One region of the Streptomyces sp. NPDC048420 genome, then DNA from elsewhere that is predicted to be linked to it. Evidence: riboswitches for the same ligand, from Rfam matches in the RefSeq annotation. Region 1 holds a riboswitch; the other holds the start of a gene.
What was found. A riboswitch is a leader RNA that binds a small molecule or an ion and turns the genes downstream of it on or off. The one in region 1 is predicted to bind thiamine pyrophosphate.
Positions count from the first base shown of each region.

Region 2: another riboswitch for thiamine pyrophosphate. It lies ahead of thiO (glycine oxidase ThiO); the one in region 1 lies ahead of AB0D34_RS20205 (thiamine ABC transporter substrate-binding protein).

Region 1 covers NZ_JBEZKG010000010.1:206,744-214,149, forward strand. The annotation lists gene AB0D34_RS20200 (iron ABC transporter permease) at 1-1,280, opposite strand, end outside; gene AB0D34_RS20205 (thiamine ABC transporter substrate-binding protein) at 1,319-2,395, opposite strand; TPP riboswitch at 2,392-2,499, opposite strand; gene rlmN (23S rRNA (adenine(2503)-C(2))-methyltransferase RlmN) at 2,519-3,625, opposite strand; gene AB0D34_RS20215 (glycosyltransferase family A protein) at 3,823-5,031, shown strand; gene AB0D34_RS20220 (phosphatidate cytidylyltransferase) at 5,176-6,330, opposite strand; gene frr (ribosome recycling factor) at 6,330-6,887, opposite strand; gene pyrH (UMP kinase) at 7,034-7,406, opposite strand, start outside.
Region 2 covers NZ_JBEZKG010000008.1:207,852-215,257, forward strand. The annotation lists gene pknB (Stk1 family PASTA domain-containing Ser/Thr kinase) at 1-789, opposite strand, end outside; gene AB0D34_RS16390 (thiazole synthase) at 908-1,702, opposite strand; gene thiS (sulfur carrier protein ThiS) at 1,706-1,906, opposite strand; gene thiO (glycine oxidase ThiO) at 1,903-3,060, opposite strand; TPP riboswitch at 3,058-3,170, opposite strand; gene AB0D34_RS16405 (hypothetical protein) at 3,223-3,573, shown strand; gene AB0D34_RS16410 (FAD-dependent oxidoreductase) at 3,606-4,820, shown strand; gene AB0D34_RS16415 (Rv2175c family DNA-binding protein) at 4,949-5,320, shown strand; gene thiE (thiamine phosphate synthase) at 5,415-6,065, shown strand; gene metF (methylenetetrahydrofolate reductase [NAD(P)H]) at 6,164-7,087, shown strand; gene AB0D34_RS16430 (hypothetical protein) at 7,144-7,406, shown strand, end outside.

The sequences.
Region 1 (7,406 bases):
TGGTCCACGGCCCGCAGCACGGGCAGCATCGTCCGCACGACGAACGGCACCCCGACCAGCGCCTGCGCGAGCGGCACCAGCAGCCAGGACTGTCTGAGGTCCAGCGGCGGCTCGTCGAGGGAGATCAGGAACCCGAAGCCGACGGTCACCGCGGACACCCCGAGCGGCAGCATCAGCAGTGCGTCGAAGCCCCGTACGAACCGCCCCGCGTCCCGTCGTGTGAGCGCAGCGGCCGCGAGACCTCCGATCACCACGGCGAGGGCGGTCGCGGCGAGGGCGTACTCCAGCGAGTTGCCGATCGCCTCGATGGGCGCGACGAGGAACACCCCGCCGTCGCTGTGGGTCAGCGCCCGGTAGTAGCCGAAGTCCGGGGCGTCGAGCGACCGCTGGACCAGCACGGCGAGCGGCAGCAGCAGGAGTACGGCGATGCTCGCCACCACCCCGGCCAGCAGCCCCCACTCCCCCGCCCCGCGCGGCCGCCGGGCGGTGCCGGACGCGTCCACGAGCCGCAGCGCGGTCTCCCGGCGCCGTACGGTCCACGCGTGCAGGGCGAGGACCGCGCCCACCGCGACGAACTGGATCAGCGTCAGCACGGCGGCCGTGGAGAGGTCGAAGATCTCGGAGGTCTGCCGGTAGATCTCCACTTCGAGGGTGGAGAAGGTCGGCCCGCCGAGGATCTGGACGACACCGAAGGAGGTGAAGGTGAACAGGAAGACCATCAGTGCGGCGGCGGCCACTGCGGGCGCGAGCGCGGGCAGGGTGACCGTGCGCCAGGCCTTCCACGGGGACGCGCCCAGCATCCGCGCGGCCTGCGACTGCCGGGGGTCCAGCTGCGCCCACAGCCCGCCCACCGTGCGTACGACGACCGCGTAGTTGAAGAAGACGTGCGCGAGCAGGATCGCCCACACGGTGGTGTCGAGCCGTACGCCCCACAGCTCGTCCAGCAGCCCACCGCGCCCGACGAGCGCCAGGAAGGCCGTACCGACGACGACCGTCGGCAGCACGAAGGGAACGGTCACCACGGCCCGCAGGACCTGCTTGCCCGGGAAGTCGAAGCGCGCGAAGACGTACGCACCGGGGAGCGCGACCAGCAGCGTGAGCGCGGTGGAGGCGAGCGCCTGCCAGGTGGTGAACCACAGGACGTGCCGGATGTCCGGCTGGGTCAGGACATCGAGGATCCGGCCGAACTGCCAGGTCCCGTCGGTGTCGAGGCCGCGCTTGACGATCGCGGCGACGGGATAGGCGAAGAAGACGGCGAAGAACGCGACGGGCACGGCCATGAGCCCGAGCCGCGCCGCGCTCCCCTTGCGCCGGGTGGCTACTTCAGTACGAGCGAGGTCCACGACTTGACCCAGTCGTCTCGGTGTTCGGCGATCTTCGCGGGATCCATGGTCTCGGGATCCTTGGCCTGCGGGCCGTACTCGGTGAACTCGGCGGGCACCGAAGCCCCCTGCACCACCGGATAGACGAACATGTTGAGCGGCATGTCCTGCTGGAACTCCTTGGTGAGCAGGAAGTCCAGGAACGCCTTGCCGCCCTTGCTGTTCTTGGCGTTGCTGAGCAGCCCGGCGTACTCGATCTGCCGGAAGCAGGTGCCGTCGGCGACCCCGGTGGGCGCGGTCGTCGGCTTCGGATCGGCGTAGATCACCTCGGCGGGCGGCGAGGAGGCGTACGACACGACGAGCGGCCGGTCCGCCTTGGCCTTCTTGCCGCCGGCCGAGCCGGAGAACTCCTCGTTGTAGGCCTGCTCCCAGCCGTCGACGACCTTGACGCCGTTGCCCTTGAGCTTCTTCCAGTAGCCCTGCCACCCGTCGTCGCCGTACTTCGCGGCGCTCCCGAGCAAGAACCCGAGCCCCGGCGAGGAGGTGGAGGCGTTCTCGGTGACGAGGAGGTTCTTGTACGCGGGCTTGATCAGATCGTCGTACGACGTCGGCGGCTGGACCTTGTGCTCCGTGAACCAGGCCTTGTCGTAGTTGACGCAGATGTCACCGGTGTCGATGGGCGTGACCTTGTCCCCGTCGACCCGGTACCCCGCCCTGATCCGGTCGGCGCCCTTCGCCTCGTACGACTGGAAGAGGCCGTTGTCGAGCGCGCGGGACAGCAGGGTGTTGTCGACGCCGAAGAAGACGTCGCCCTGGGGGTTGTCCTTGGTGAGGATGGCCTTGTTGACAGCCTGCCCGGCGTCGCCGTCCTCCAGGACCCTGACCTTGTAACCGGACTTCTTCTCGAAGTCGGCGAGGACGCTCTTGGAGACGGCCCACGAGTCGTGGCTGACGAGCGTGACGGTCTTGTCGGCGCTTTCGGAACCTTCCGAGCCGGAGGACGACGACCCGCACGCGGACAGCGTGACCAGGCCGAGGCCGACGACGGCAGCAAGGAACTTCTTGTTGTTCACGGTGATGACCGAACTTCCTACCCAGAATGACCTGGGCGAGGTTCAGAGGGTCTGCGGCCCGATGGCCGCACTCTCAGCGCTGTGGCGCTCCCCTGTCGGATATGAAGATGTACGTCCCTCAGACTACCGTTCGGTGGCCGCGAGCTGGCCGCAGGCCCCGTCGATCTCCTGACCACGGGTGTCCCGAACCGTCACCGGCACACCATGGGCGGCGATCGCCTCGACGAAGGCCTTCTCGTCCTCGGGCCGGGAGGCGGTCCACTTGGAGCCGGGGGTCGGGTTCAGCGGGATGAGGTTGACGTGGACGGGCTTGCCCCGGAGCAGCCGCCCGAGTCGGTCACCACGCCAGGCCTGGTCATTGATGTCCCGGATGAGGGCGTACTCGATGGACAGCCGACGCCCGCTCTTCTCGACGTAGTCGAACCCGGCGTCGAGGACCTCGCGCACCTTCCACCGCGTGTTCACGGGGACGAGGGTGTCGCGCAGTTCGTCGTCGGGGGCGTGCAGGGAGATCGCGAGCCGGCACTTGAAGCCCTCGTCGGCGAACCGGTGAATGGCGGGGACGAGCCCGACGGTCGACACGGTGATGCCCCGCTGCGAGAGCCCGAGCCCGTCAGGAGCGGGATCGGTGAGCGCACGGATGGAGCCGACGACCCGCTTGTAGTTGGCGAGCGGCTCACCCATCCCCATGAAGACGATGTTGGAGAGCCGCGCGGGCCCGCCCGGCACCTCCCCGTCCCGCAGCGCCCGCATCCCGTCGACGATCTGATGGACGATCTCGGCGGTGGACAGATTCCTGTCCAGCCCCGCCTGGCCGGTGGCACAGAAGGGACAGTTCATGCCACAGCCCGCCTGCGAGCTGATGCACATGGTCACCCGGTCCGGGTACCGCATGAGCACCGACTCGACGAGCGTCCCGTCGAACAGCCGCCACAGCGTCTTGCGCGTGGTCCCCTGGTCGGTCGACAGATGCCGTACGACGGTCATCAGCTCGGGAAGCAGCGCCTCCTGCAGCTTGCCGCGCGCCCCGGCCGGGATGTCCGTCCACTCCGCCGGATCGTGCGCGTACCGCGCGAAGTAGTGCTGCGAGAGCTGCTTGGCACGAAACGGCTTCTCCCCGATCTCAGCGACAGCCTCCTTACGCTCGGCGGGCGTGAGATCGGCAAGGTGCCGCGGCGGCTTCTTGGCTCCGCGGGGGGCGACGAAAGTGAGTTCTCCGGGCTTAGGCATGGCTGTACCAGTGTCGCAGATCCGAATGAGTGACCCTCACAGCGGCGACGGGCGGTCGCTGCGACGGCCCGCCTCAGCGGGTGCGAGCTCATCGCGGCCCTCTCCTGTAACCAATCGGAAGGTTTCCTACCGGTAACAATAACCGGATTCTTAAGTTCCAGACAACCAATGTTCAGACCCGGTTGTCTCGGTCTTTGATGAATAGCCAACCTGAGCCCGATGTCACGGTAATCGTCGGCGCATATCAAGCCATGCCCTATCTCGTTCGCTGTCTGGAATCGGTCGAGTCTCAGTCACTGGGCGCCGACCGAATGGAGATCGTCGCCGTCGACGACGGGTCGAGCGACGGCACGGGGGAATACCTGGAGGAATTCGCCGCCGCGTCGAAGGTGCCCACCAGGGTGGTGCGGCAGGCCAACTCCGGCGGCCCCAGCGGCCCGCGCAATGTCGGCCTGGAGCTGGCCCGCGGCCGCTATGTGTTCTTTCTGGACGCCGATGACCACCTCGGGGACGAAGCCCTGGAGCGGCTGGTCGCGATGGCCGACCGGGCCGGCACGGATGTGGTGCTCGGCAAGATGGAGGGCGTCAACCGCGGTGTCCCGAGGTCGATGTTCGGCCGCACCCTGGAGCACGCCGACGTCGCCACGTCGATGGTCATCTTCACGCTGAGCGCCCAGAAGCTGTTCCGGCGGGAACTGATCCAGCGGCTGGGACTCAGGTTCGACGAAACCCTCACCACCGGCGAGGACGCGCTCTTCACCATGGAGGCGTATCTGCGCGGCAACGGCGTGTCCGTCGTCGCCGACTACGTCTGCTACTACCTGGTCAACCGCGACGACGGCAACCATGCGACCCGCAGGGGCGACTACATGGCCCGCTTCGCCGCGATCCACGCGCTGATGGAACTGATCGCGAGACTCGTGCCGCCCGGCGCAAAGCGCGATCAGCTGATGGTCAGGCCCTTCACCGTCGGGCTCTTACAGCAATTCGGCCCGGCTCTGCTGAAACAGCCGGAAAGCGAGCAGCTGCACAGAATGGAACTGGCCGCTCCGATGGCGGCGTACTGGACCCGAGGCGTCTCTGACCGAATAAAGGTCGGCGAGCGGCTGATTCTCACCTGTGTCGCCACGGGCAAGCTGGATCCGTTGAAGAACATCCTGGAATTCGTCCGGGCCAAGACGGTGCCGGGAGTGGCCCGGCACGGCCGAACCGGTCGGCTGCACCTCGTCTATCCGCATTTCCGTGACCGGCTGGTGAGAATCCCAGATCACGCGTACGCGGTGACCGTACCGGACTGGTCTGGCACTCGGCGTGTCATGCCCTCGTCGAAGCCGCGCCCGTCGGCCGCCCGGCGGACGGCGCGGAAGGTCCGCAGACGCCTCCGGCGGATCCGCGCCCGCAGGTGATCCCTCCAGGGCATGTCCGAAGACGCCCGCGTCGGCGGACGTCGCGGGTCCACACCGAACCGCCGGTTCAGCCCGCTCCCCGTCCGCAACCGACGCGGCCCCCGCCCTGAACAGGACGGGGGCCGGAAAACCGCACTTGCGACGTCAGCCGGACCCCACGAACAGCACCAGCAGCAGCCACACCACCGGAGCCGTCGGCAGCAACGAGTCCAGGCGGTCCATGATGCCGCCGTGACCCGGCAGCAGTGTGCCCATGTCCTTGATGCCGAGGTCCCGCTTGATCATCGACTCGCCGAGGTCACCCAGCGTCGCACTGGCCGCGACCGCGATGCCCAGGAGCAGACCCTGCCACCACTCGCCGTCGTCGATCAGGAACTCCATGCACAGCGCGCCCGCCACCATCGCGAACGCCACCGCTCCGACCAGGCCCTCACGGGTCTTGCCGGGGCTGATGCGCGGCGCGAGCTTGTGGGTGCCGAAGCGCCAGCCGACGGCGTACGCGCCGGTGTCGCTCACCACGGTCAGCAGAAGGAACATGAGGACCCGGGCCGCCCCGTCCTCGGCCGTCAGCATCATCGCGACGAACGTGGCCAGGAACGGGACGTAGAACGCGGCGAAGACACCTGCCGTGACGTCCTTGAGGTAGCCCTCCGGCGGTTCCGTCATCCGCCAGACGAGGACCGCGAGCGCCGTGAGCGCCATGGCGGCCCAGGCCCCCTCGGCGCCCCGGACGTACCCGGCGACGACCATCGCGGCCCCGCCGAGCGCCAGCGGCACGAGCGGCGCCTTGATGCCCTTGCGCTCCTGAAGCCTGCCGGTCAGCTCCCACAGACCCACGACGACGGCGACCACTATCACGCCGACGAACACGGCCTTGACGAAAAACAGCGAGGCCACGATCACCGCGCCGAGCCCGACCCCGACCCCTATGGCCGCACCCAGGTCCCGCCCCGCGCTCTTCTTCTGCGGCGCGGGTGCCGGCTGCGAGGCGTCGGGCATGGGCTCCGGATTCTGCGTCTGCGGCGCCGCCACCTGGGGCTGCGCCGAGCTGGTCTGGTCTCGGAACGTATCGTCCCGGAGCAAGGGACCGCTCAGCCGAGCGGCCCCCCGTTCGTCATCCTGGTCGTCGCCGTATCGGGGTACGGCGGGTCCGTCGGGCACGATGGGCATGGGGCGAGTGTGCTGCGCGTCATGCGCATCGTACGCGGGGCCCGCCGGGGCAGCCCCCTGGACAGGCCCCTGGTCGGACGGCCCCCAGTACCCGGCGTGTGGCGGAGTCGCCCAGGAAGAGTCGTTCATCAGACCTCGAGCAGCTCCGCTTCCTTGTGCTTCAGGAGCTCGTCCACCTGGGCGACGTACTTGTGCGTCGCGTCGTCGAGCTCCTTCTCCGCACGGCGGCCCTCGTCCTCGCCGACCTCGCCGTCCTTGACGAGCTTGTCGATCGCGTCCTTGGCCTTGCGGCGGACCGAGCGGATGGACACGCGCGAGTCCTCGGCCTTGGCCTTGGCGACCTTGATGTAGTCGCGGCGGCGCTCCTCGGTGAGCTCGGGGAACACCACGCGGATGATGTTGCCGTCGTTGCTCGGGTTGACTCCCAGGTCGGAGTCGCGGATCGCCTGTTCGATGTTGCGCAGCGCGGTCTTGTCGAACGGGGTCACCACGGCCATGCGCGGCTCCGGCACGGAGAACGAAGCCAGCTGGTTGATCGGCGTCGGCGCGCCGTAGTAGTCGGCCACGATCTTGTTGAACATCGCCGGGTGCGCACGCCCGGTGCGGATCGCGGCGAAGTCCTCCTTGGCGACCACGACGGCCTTCTCCATCTTCTCCTCGGCCTCGAGGAGGGTCTCTTCGATCACCACTTGCTCCTGCGTGTCTTGAGTAGGCCCGGCTGCTGTTCCGTATGCGTGGGGCGGCGGCCGGCTGCGTCGCGTCTTCTTCCTGCACGGTTCCCGACCGGCAGGACATTGTCCATCCCCCGGTCAGGGACCGGGGACATCTGCGTTCAGTCCCGGCTGTCCTGGTCACCCACAAGCGTGCCGATCTTCTCACCCTTGACGGCGCGCGCGATATTGCCCTCCGCCAGGAGCTCGAACACCAGGATCGGGAGCTTGTTGTCACGGCACAGCGTCACCGCCGTGGCGTCGGCGACCTTCAGGTCGCGGGTGATGACCTCGCCGTATCCGAGGGCGTCGAACTTGACCGCGTCGGGGTTGGTCTTCGGGTCGGAGTCGTAGACCCCGTCCACACCGTTCTTCCCCATGAGAAGCGCCTCGGCGTCGATCTCCAGGGCGCGCTGCGCGGCGGTGGTGTCGGTGGAGAAGTACGGCATGCCCATACCGGCGCCGAAGATGACCACACGGCCCTTCTCCAGGTGG
Region 2 (7,406 bases), on a different contig from region 1:
GCGCAGGTCCGGGGTGCGGGCGGTGGCCGACGCGACCAGCTCGTCCAGTTCGTACGGCAGTCCCGGGACCATGGCCGACGGGGGCGGAACGTCCTCGTGGAGGTGCTTGTAGAGGACGATCGCGGGGGAGTCGCCCTCGTGCGGCTGGCTGCCGGTCAGCATCTCGTACAGGACGACACCGCACGCGTACACGTCGACGCGGGCGTCGGCGGCGCCGGGCTGGTCGATCTGCTCGGGCGAGAGATAGGAGACCGTGCCGAGGACGGCTCCGGTGGTGCTCGTCACGGTGTTCACGGACCGCACCAGCCCGAAGTCGGCGACCTTGACCCGGCCGTCGTCCCCTATCAGGACGTTCTCCGGCTTCATGTCCCGGTGCACGAACCCGGCGCGGTGTGCGGCGCCGAGCGCGGCGAGGACCGGTTCCAGGATGTCCAGGGCGGCGCGCGGCTGCAGGGCGCCGCGCTCGCGCAGCACGTCACGCAGGGTGCAGCCGGCGACGTATTCCATGGCGAGATAGACGTACGATCCGTCGGTGCCCTGGTCGAAGACCTGCACGACGTGGGGGTGGGCGAGCCGGGCGACGGACTTGGCCTCCCGGATGAACCGCTCGACGAAGGCCCCGTCCGCCGCGAGCGCGGGGTGCATCACCTTGAGCGCGAGCACGCGGTCCAGACGGGTGTCCAGGGCCCGGTAGACCGTGGCCATCCCGCCGACCGCGATCCGCGCGTCCACGCGGTAGCGGCCGTCGAGCACCTGCCCGACCAGCGGGTCCTGAAGGGTCGTATCCACGCAGGCGAGTGTACGAGCCGCCGCTGACAGTCCATCCGGTTCGGCGGATTTGGCGGCGGTACTGCAGCTGACCTGTGACGGAGGTCGCACCTGGCCGTGTCTTAGGTCGAACGTGCGTTCAGAACGCTGGACGCTCCGGATCCAGTACGGCCCTGCCCTGCACCGGGGACGACGCCTCGGCGAAATGCCGCCGGGGGATGCGTCCCGCCCGGTATGCCAGCCGTCCCGCCTCCACCGCGTGCCGCATCGCGTGCGCCATCAGCTCCGGCTCCTGGGCCCGGGTCACCGCCGAGGCGAGCATCACACCCGCGCACCCCAGTTCCATCGCCAGCGCCGCGTCGGACGCCGTACCCGCCCCCGCGTCCAGGATCACCGGCACGCGCGCGTGCTCCACGATCAGCTGGAAGTTGTGCGGGTTGCGGATGCCGAGCCCGGAGCCGATCGGCGAGCCGAGCGGCATGATCGCGGCGCAGCCCACGTCCTCCAGCTTGCGGGCCAGTACGGGGTCGTCGTTGGTGTACGGCAGCACCGTGAAGCCTTCGTCGACCAGGGTCTCCGCCGCGTCCAGGAGTTCGATGGGGTCCGGCAGCAGGGTGCGCTCGTCGGCGATGACCTCCAGCTTGACCACCTCCGTACCGAGCGCCTCGCGCGCGAGGCGGGCCGTCAGGACGGCTTCCCCGGCGGTGAAGCAGCCGGCCGTGTTCGGCAGGACCTGGATGCCGAGCCTGGTGAGGACGGACAGCACGGAACCGTGCACCGAGGGGTTCACGCGCCGCATCGCGACCGTCGTCAGCTCGGTGCCGGAGGCGATCAGCGCCCGCTCCAGCACATCCAGGCTGGGCGCCCCGCCGGTGCCCATGATCAGCCGGGACGAGAACGACGTACCGCCGATGAGAAAGGGATCGTCGGCCATGGGTCAGCCTCCTTGGACGGCGGTGAGGACTTCCACGCGGTCTCCCTCGGCGAGGGACGTGGACGGCCACTGCGCGCGCGGGACGACGGTCTCGTTCAGCGCGGCGGCGACCCCGGAGGGCGCCGGGGTCAGCGCCCGCACCACGGTGTCGAGAGCCGTTCCGGGAGCGAACTCCCGCGGCTCCCCGTTGACGGAGATGTTCATGCCGGCTGCTCCACGCGCTGAAGGAAACGCCTCGGGGTGAACGGGCGGGCCACCTCCGGGAGTTCACCGGTGGTCAGGACGTGCGCCATGGCGTCCCCGGTGACCGGGGTCAGCAGGACGCCGTTGCGGTAGTGACCGGTGGCCAGCAGGAGTCCGGGCAGTTCCGTCGGACCGAGCAGCGGGGCGTTGTCCGGGGAGCCCGGGCGCAGTCCCGCGCGGGTCTCCGTGAGCGGCAGTTCGGTGATCCCGGGCACCAGCTCGTGCGCGTCCCGCAGCAGCTCGTACACCCCGCCCGCGGTGACCGTCGTGTCCCAGCCCAGCTCCTCGCTGGTCGCGCCGATCACCAGCTCGCCGTTCTCCCGGGGCACCAGGTAGACCTGGCTGCCGCGGACGACGGCCCGCACGGTGCGGTTCAGGAAGGGCGCGTGGCGCGGCGGCACGGTCAGACGCAGCACCTGACCCTTCACGGGCCGTACGGGAGGCAGGAGGGCCTCCGGGACCCCTTTCAGGCGGCCGCTGAGGCTTCCGGCGGCGAGCACCACCTGGCCCGCGCCCAGCTCCTCGCCGTCGGTCGTGGTGACCCCGGCGGCCCGGTCCCGTACGACCCGCAGGCGCTCGGCCCACACACGGTGGAAGACCACGCCCGCCCGCTCGCACGCGGCCAGCAACGCGCGCGTGAGGCGCCGCGGATCGATCTGGTGGTCGCCGTCCACCCGCAGCCCGCCCCGCACCCCCGGCGCGAGCATCGGCTCCAGGCGCCGGCACTCCCGCCCCGACAGCCACTCCGACTCAAGTCCCGACTGCCGCTGCAGCATGTGCAGTTCACGCAGATGCGCGCGGTCGTCGGCGTCCAGGGCGACGGCGAGCGTGCCGCATCGCCGGTAGCCGAGGTCGTGCCCGGTCAGGTCGCTGAGCTCGGCCGCGAAGTCCGGGTAGCGCTGGGCCGAGGCGAGGTTCAGGCCGAGCAGGGTCTGCTCGCCGTAGTGCAGTTCGGTGACCGCGGCCAGCATCCCGGCGGCCACCTGGGCGGCCCCGCCGCCCGGTTCGGGGTCCACGACGGCCGTGGTGAGACCGCGCTGCGCGGCCCGCCAGGCCGTGACCAGGCCGATGATGCCGCCCCCGACGACGAGGACGTCTGACGTACGTGAGGACATGGGCGTCCAGCCCCTCCCTTCGCCGGCATGACCCGGATCAGGTTCGTACGGTCGGAGGCCGCCCAGCCTCCCTCTCAGCCCGGTGCGTCCGGGCTCCCGCGAGTGCTCTACGTTGGCCACCCTAGCCCGACGCCCCAGGTCTCAGTAAGGGAGCCTCTCTCCGTGGCACGCTCGCTCGACGGTCTCGTCCTCGCCCCTGTCGCCGACCAGGCGCCGGGCCAGGTGGGCACCCGCACCCGGTTCACGTACCACGAGAAGGGCGGGGAGATCTGGGCCGAGTACGCGGGCGGCGACGTCGTACGCGGGCATCTGGTCGGCACGCGCGCGGGGGACCGTCTCGACTTCCGGTACGTGCAGCTCAAGCACGACGGGACGACGTCCTCCGGGCACTGTGTCTCGACGGTCGTGGAGCTCGCCGACGGCCGGGTGCGGCTCCAGGAGACGTGGGAGTGGGAGTCGCAGTCCGGTAGCGGGACGAGCGTTGTGGAGCAGGTCACGCCCCACGACTCCTGACTGACTCATTGTCAGCTGACTATGGTGATCAAATGAGCGAGCAGACGCGGGCGCAGCGGCGGGTGGTCGTGGTCGGCGCGGGCATGGCGGGGGTACAGACCGCGGTCGCCCTGCGCGAACAGGGCTTCAAGGGCACCGTGACGGTGATCGGCGCGGAACCCCACCAGCCGTACGACCGGCCGCCGCTGTCCAAGGCGGTCCTGCTCGGCAAGGCCGAGGGCTCCGCCTTCGACGTGGACTTCGAGGCCCTCGGCATCGAGCTGCTGCTCGGCCGCGAGGTGCTCGGGGTACGCCCTTCGGGGCATGAGCTGGACACGGCCGACGGTCCGGTGCCCTACGACGTCCTGGTCCTCGCCACCGGCGCCGAACCGATCCGGCTGCCCGGCACCGAGGGCGTGCCCGGCGTGCATCTGCTGCGCACTCTGGACGACGCCGAGCGGCTGCGGCCGGTGCTCTCCCGGCAGCACGACATCGTGGTCGTCGGCGCCGGCTGGATCGGCGCCGAGTTCGCCACCGCCGCGCGCGAGGCGGGCTGCGCGGTGACGGTCGTGGAGGCCGCCGACCGGCCGCTCGCGGGCGCGCTGCCCGCCGAGGTCGCCGCCCCGATGGCCGCCTGGTACGCCGATGCGGGCGCCACTCTGCGCACCCACGCGCGTGTGGCGCGTGTCGAGCCCGGCGAGGTCGTCCTCGACGACGGCTCCCGGGTGGCCGCGGGCGCCGTCGTGGTCGGCATCGGCGCCCGGCCCGCCACGGCCTGGCTCGCCGGTTCGGGCATCGAGCTCGGGGCACAGGGCGAGGTCGTCGCCGACGACCGGCTGCGCACCTCCGCGCCGGACGTGTACGCGGTCGGCGACTGCGCCTCCTTCCCCTCGGGGAGGTACGGCGAGCGACTCCTGGTCCACCACTGGGACAACGCCCTCCAGGGCCCGCGCACGGTGGCCGCGGACATCCTGGGCGAGACCCCCACGGTCTACGACCCGGTCCCGTACTTCTGGTCCGAGCAGTTCGGCCGCTTCGTCCAGTACGCGGGCCATCACGCGTCCGCCGACACGACCCTGTGGCGCGGCGAGCCGTCCGGACCCGCCTGGACGGTGTGCTGGCTCCGGGAGAACCGGCTGGTGGCCCTCCTGGCCGTGGGCCGCCCCCGCGACCTGGCCCAGGGCCGCCGCCTGATCGAGGCGGGCACGGAGATGGCCCCGGACCTGCTGACGGACCCGGCGAGGCCGCTGAAGGCGGCGACGGCGTAGGCGGGGTCGTCGGCGCGGGCGTGACCGGTGCCCGGCAGGCCATTGCCGGAGTCGAAGCTCCTCCCATCGGCCCCCGCCGGAGGCGCCCCGGCTTCCGACTGTCAGTGCGGGATGGCACGCTTAATCCCGTGACCGAGATTGACGCAAAAACCGATGCACTCGTTCCCGCCTGGCTCACCCTCCCCGACATCGCGGAGATGCTCGACGTCGAGGTGACGCGTGTGCGGCAGCTGGTCAAGGAGGGCCAGCTCATCGCCGTACGCCGTGGTGAGAACCGCGCGCTGCACGTCCCCGCCGCCTTCATCGACGGGGCCGAGCAGAAGGTCGTCAAGGGCCTCGCCGGGACCCTGACGCTCCTGAGGGACGACGGCTTCACCGACGAAGAGATGCTGGAGTGGCTCTTCACCCCCGACGAGAGCCTGCCCGGCACCCCCGCGCAGGCCCTGAGCGAGAATCGCGGCACGGAGGTGAAGCGCCGGGCCCAGGCGCTCGCCGTCTGAACCGAACAGCACCGGCGTACGGGCCGTGACCACCGGGGCCACGGCCACGGTCGAGCACGGCCCGTACGCCACCGGACCCGGGGGAGACTCACGCATGCCCGACACCGCCCGCACCCAGCTCGCCGATGCCCGCGTCTACCTCTGCACGGACGCCCGCAAGCGCCAGGGCGACCTCGCCGAGTTCCTGGACGCGGTCCTGGCCGGCGGCGTCGACATCGTGCAGCTGCGGGACAAGGGCATGGAGGCGGCCGAGGAACTGGAGCACCTGAAGGTATTCGCCGACGCCTGCGCCCAGCACGGCAAGCTCCTCGCGGTCAACGACCGGGCCGACGTGGCCCACGCGGCCGGGGCCGAGGTGCTGCACCTCGGCCAGGGCGACCTCCCTGTCCCCGCCGCCCGCGCGATCCTCGGCGACGACATCCTCATAGGCCGCTCCACGCACGCCGAGGAGGAGGCCGCCGCGGCCGCGGTCCAGGACGGCGTGGACTACTTCTGCACCGGCCCCTGCTGGCCGACCCCCACCAAGCCCGGTCGGCACGCCCCCGGCCTCGACCTGGTCCGGTACACAGCCGCCCTCGGCACCGACCGGCCCTGGTTCGCCATCGGCGGCATCGACCTCGGCAACCTCGACGAGGTCCTGGAGGCCGGCGCCCGCCGGGTCGTGGTCGTGCGGGCGATCACCGAGGCGGACGACCCGGGCGCGGCCGCCGCGGAGTTCGCGAAGCGGCTCCGGCACACGCTGTAACCGGTCCAGGTGTCCGAGGGGTGGACAACAAGTCGACAATCCGGGCAAATTTCCCTGATCCGGTTGGGTGGCCGCCGCCCCCTGACTAACCTTCCGGTATGGCCCTCGGAACCGCATCCACCAGGACTGACCGCGCGCGCACTGTGCGCGACATGCTCGCCACGGGCAAGATGACGTACTCCTTCGAGTTCTCGGCGCCCAAGACCCCCAAGGGCGAGCGGAATCTGTGGAGCGCGCTCCGGAGGGTCGAGGCGGTCGCTCCGGACTTCGTCTCCGTCACCTACGGCGCCGGCGGCTCCACCCGTGCGGGCACCGTCAAGGAGACCCAGCAGATCGTCGCGGACACCACCCTGACCCCGGTCGCCCACCTCACCGCGGTCAACCACTCCATCGCGGAACTGCGCAACATCATCGGCCAGTACGCCGACGCCGGGATCCGCAACATCCTGGCCGTGCGCGGCGACCCGCCCGGCGACCCCATGGCCGACTGGGTGGCCCACCCCCAAGGCCTGACCTACGCCGCCGAACTCGTCCGGCTCATCAAGGAGTCGGGCGACTTCTGTGTCGGTGTCGCCGCCTTCCCGGAGATGCACCCGCGCTCCGCCGACTGGGACAGCGACGTCACGCACTTCGTCGACAAGTGCCGCGCGGGCGCCGACTACGCCATCACCCAGATGTTCTTCCAGCCGGAGTCCTATCTGCGGCTGCGTGACCGAGTCGACGCCGCGAGCTGCGCGACGCCCGTCATCCCGGAGATCATGCCCGTGACCAGCGTGCGGATGCTGGAGCGGCTTCCGCAGCTCAGTAATGCGATCATCCCCTCCGCCCTGAAAGAGCGGATCCTCACAGCAAAGGACGATCCGGCCGCTGTACGCTCGATCGGAATCGAGTTCGCCACGGAGTTCTGCGCGCGGCTGCTGTCCGAGGGAGTGCCCGGACTGCACTTCATCACGCTCAACAACTCCACGGCATCGCTGGAAATCTACGAAAACCTGGGTCTGCACCATCCACCGCAGGCCTAGACCTGCCGCACGGACATACGACACACTGCGTAGCGGTCACTGGGAGAGGGGCGTACATGGGCTGGACGGTCCTCTACATCGCGTTCGGATTCGTCGCGCTGTGGCTGCTGGGCGAGGTGCTGCTGCAGTACAAGGCGCGGCTGCGCTGGCGGGTGCTCGCCTTCGTCGGCTTCCTCGGCGTGGTCCTCGGCGTGCTGATCTCGCAGGTCGTCGTCATCGGGCTCGGCGCGATCGCCTTCGCGGTCGGCCAGACCTACGTCACCCTGTCGTTCCGTCGTGGCTTCGAGCAGGGCTGGGCGGTCAACCCGCCGGCCGCGCT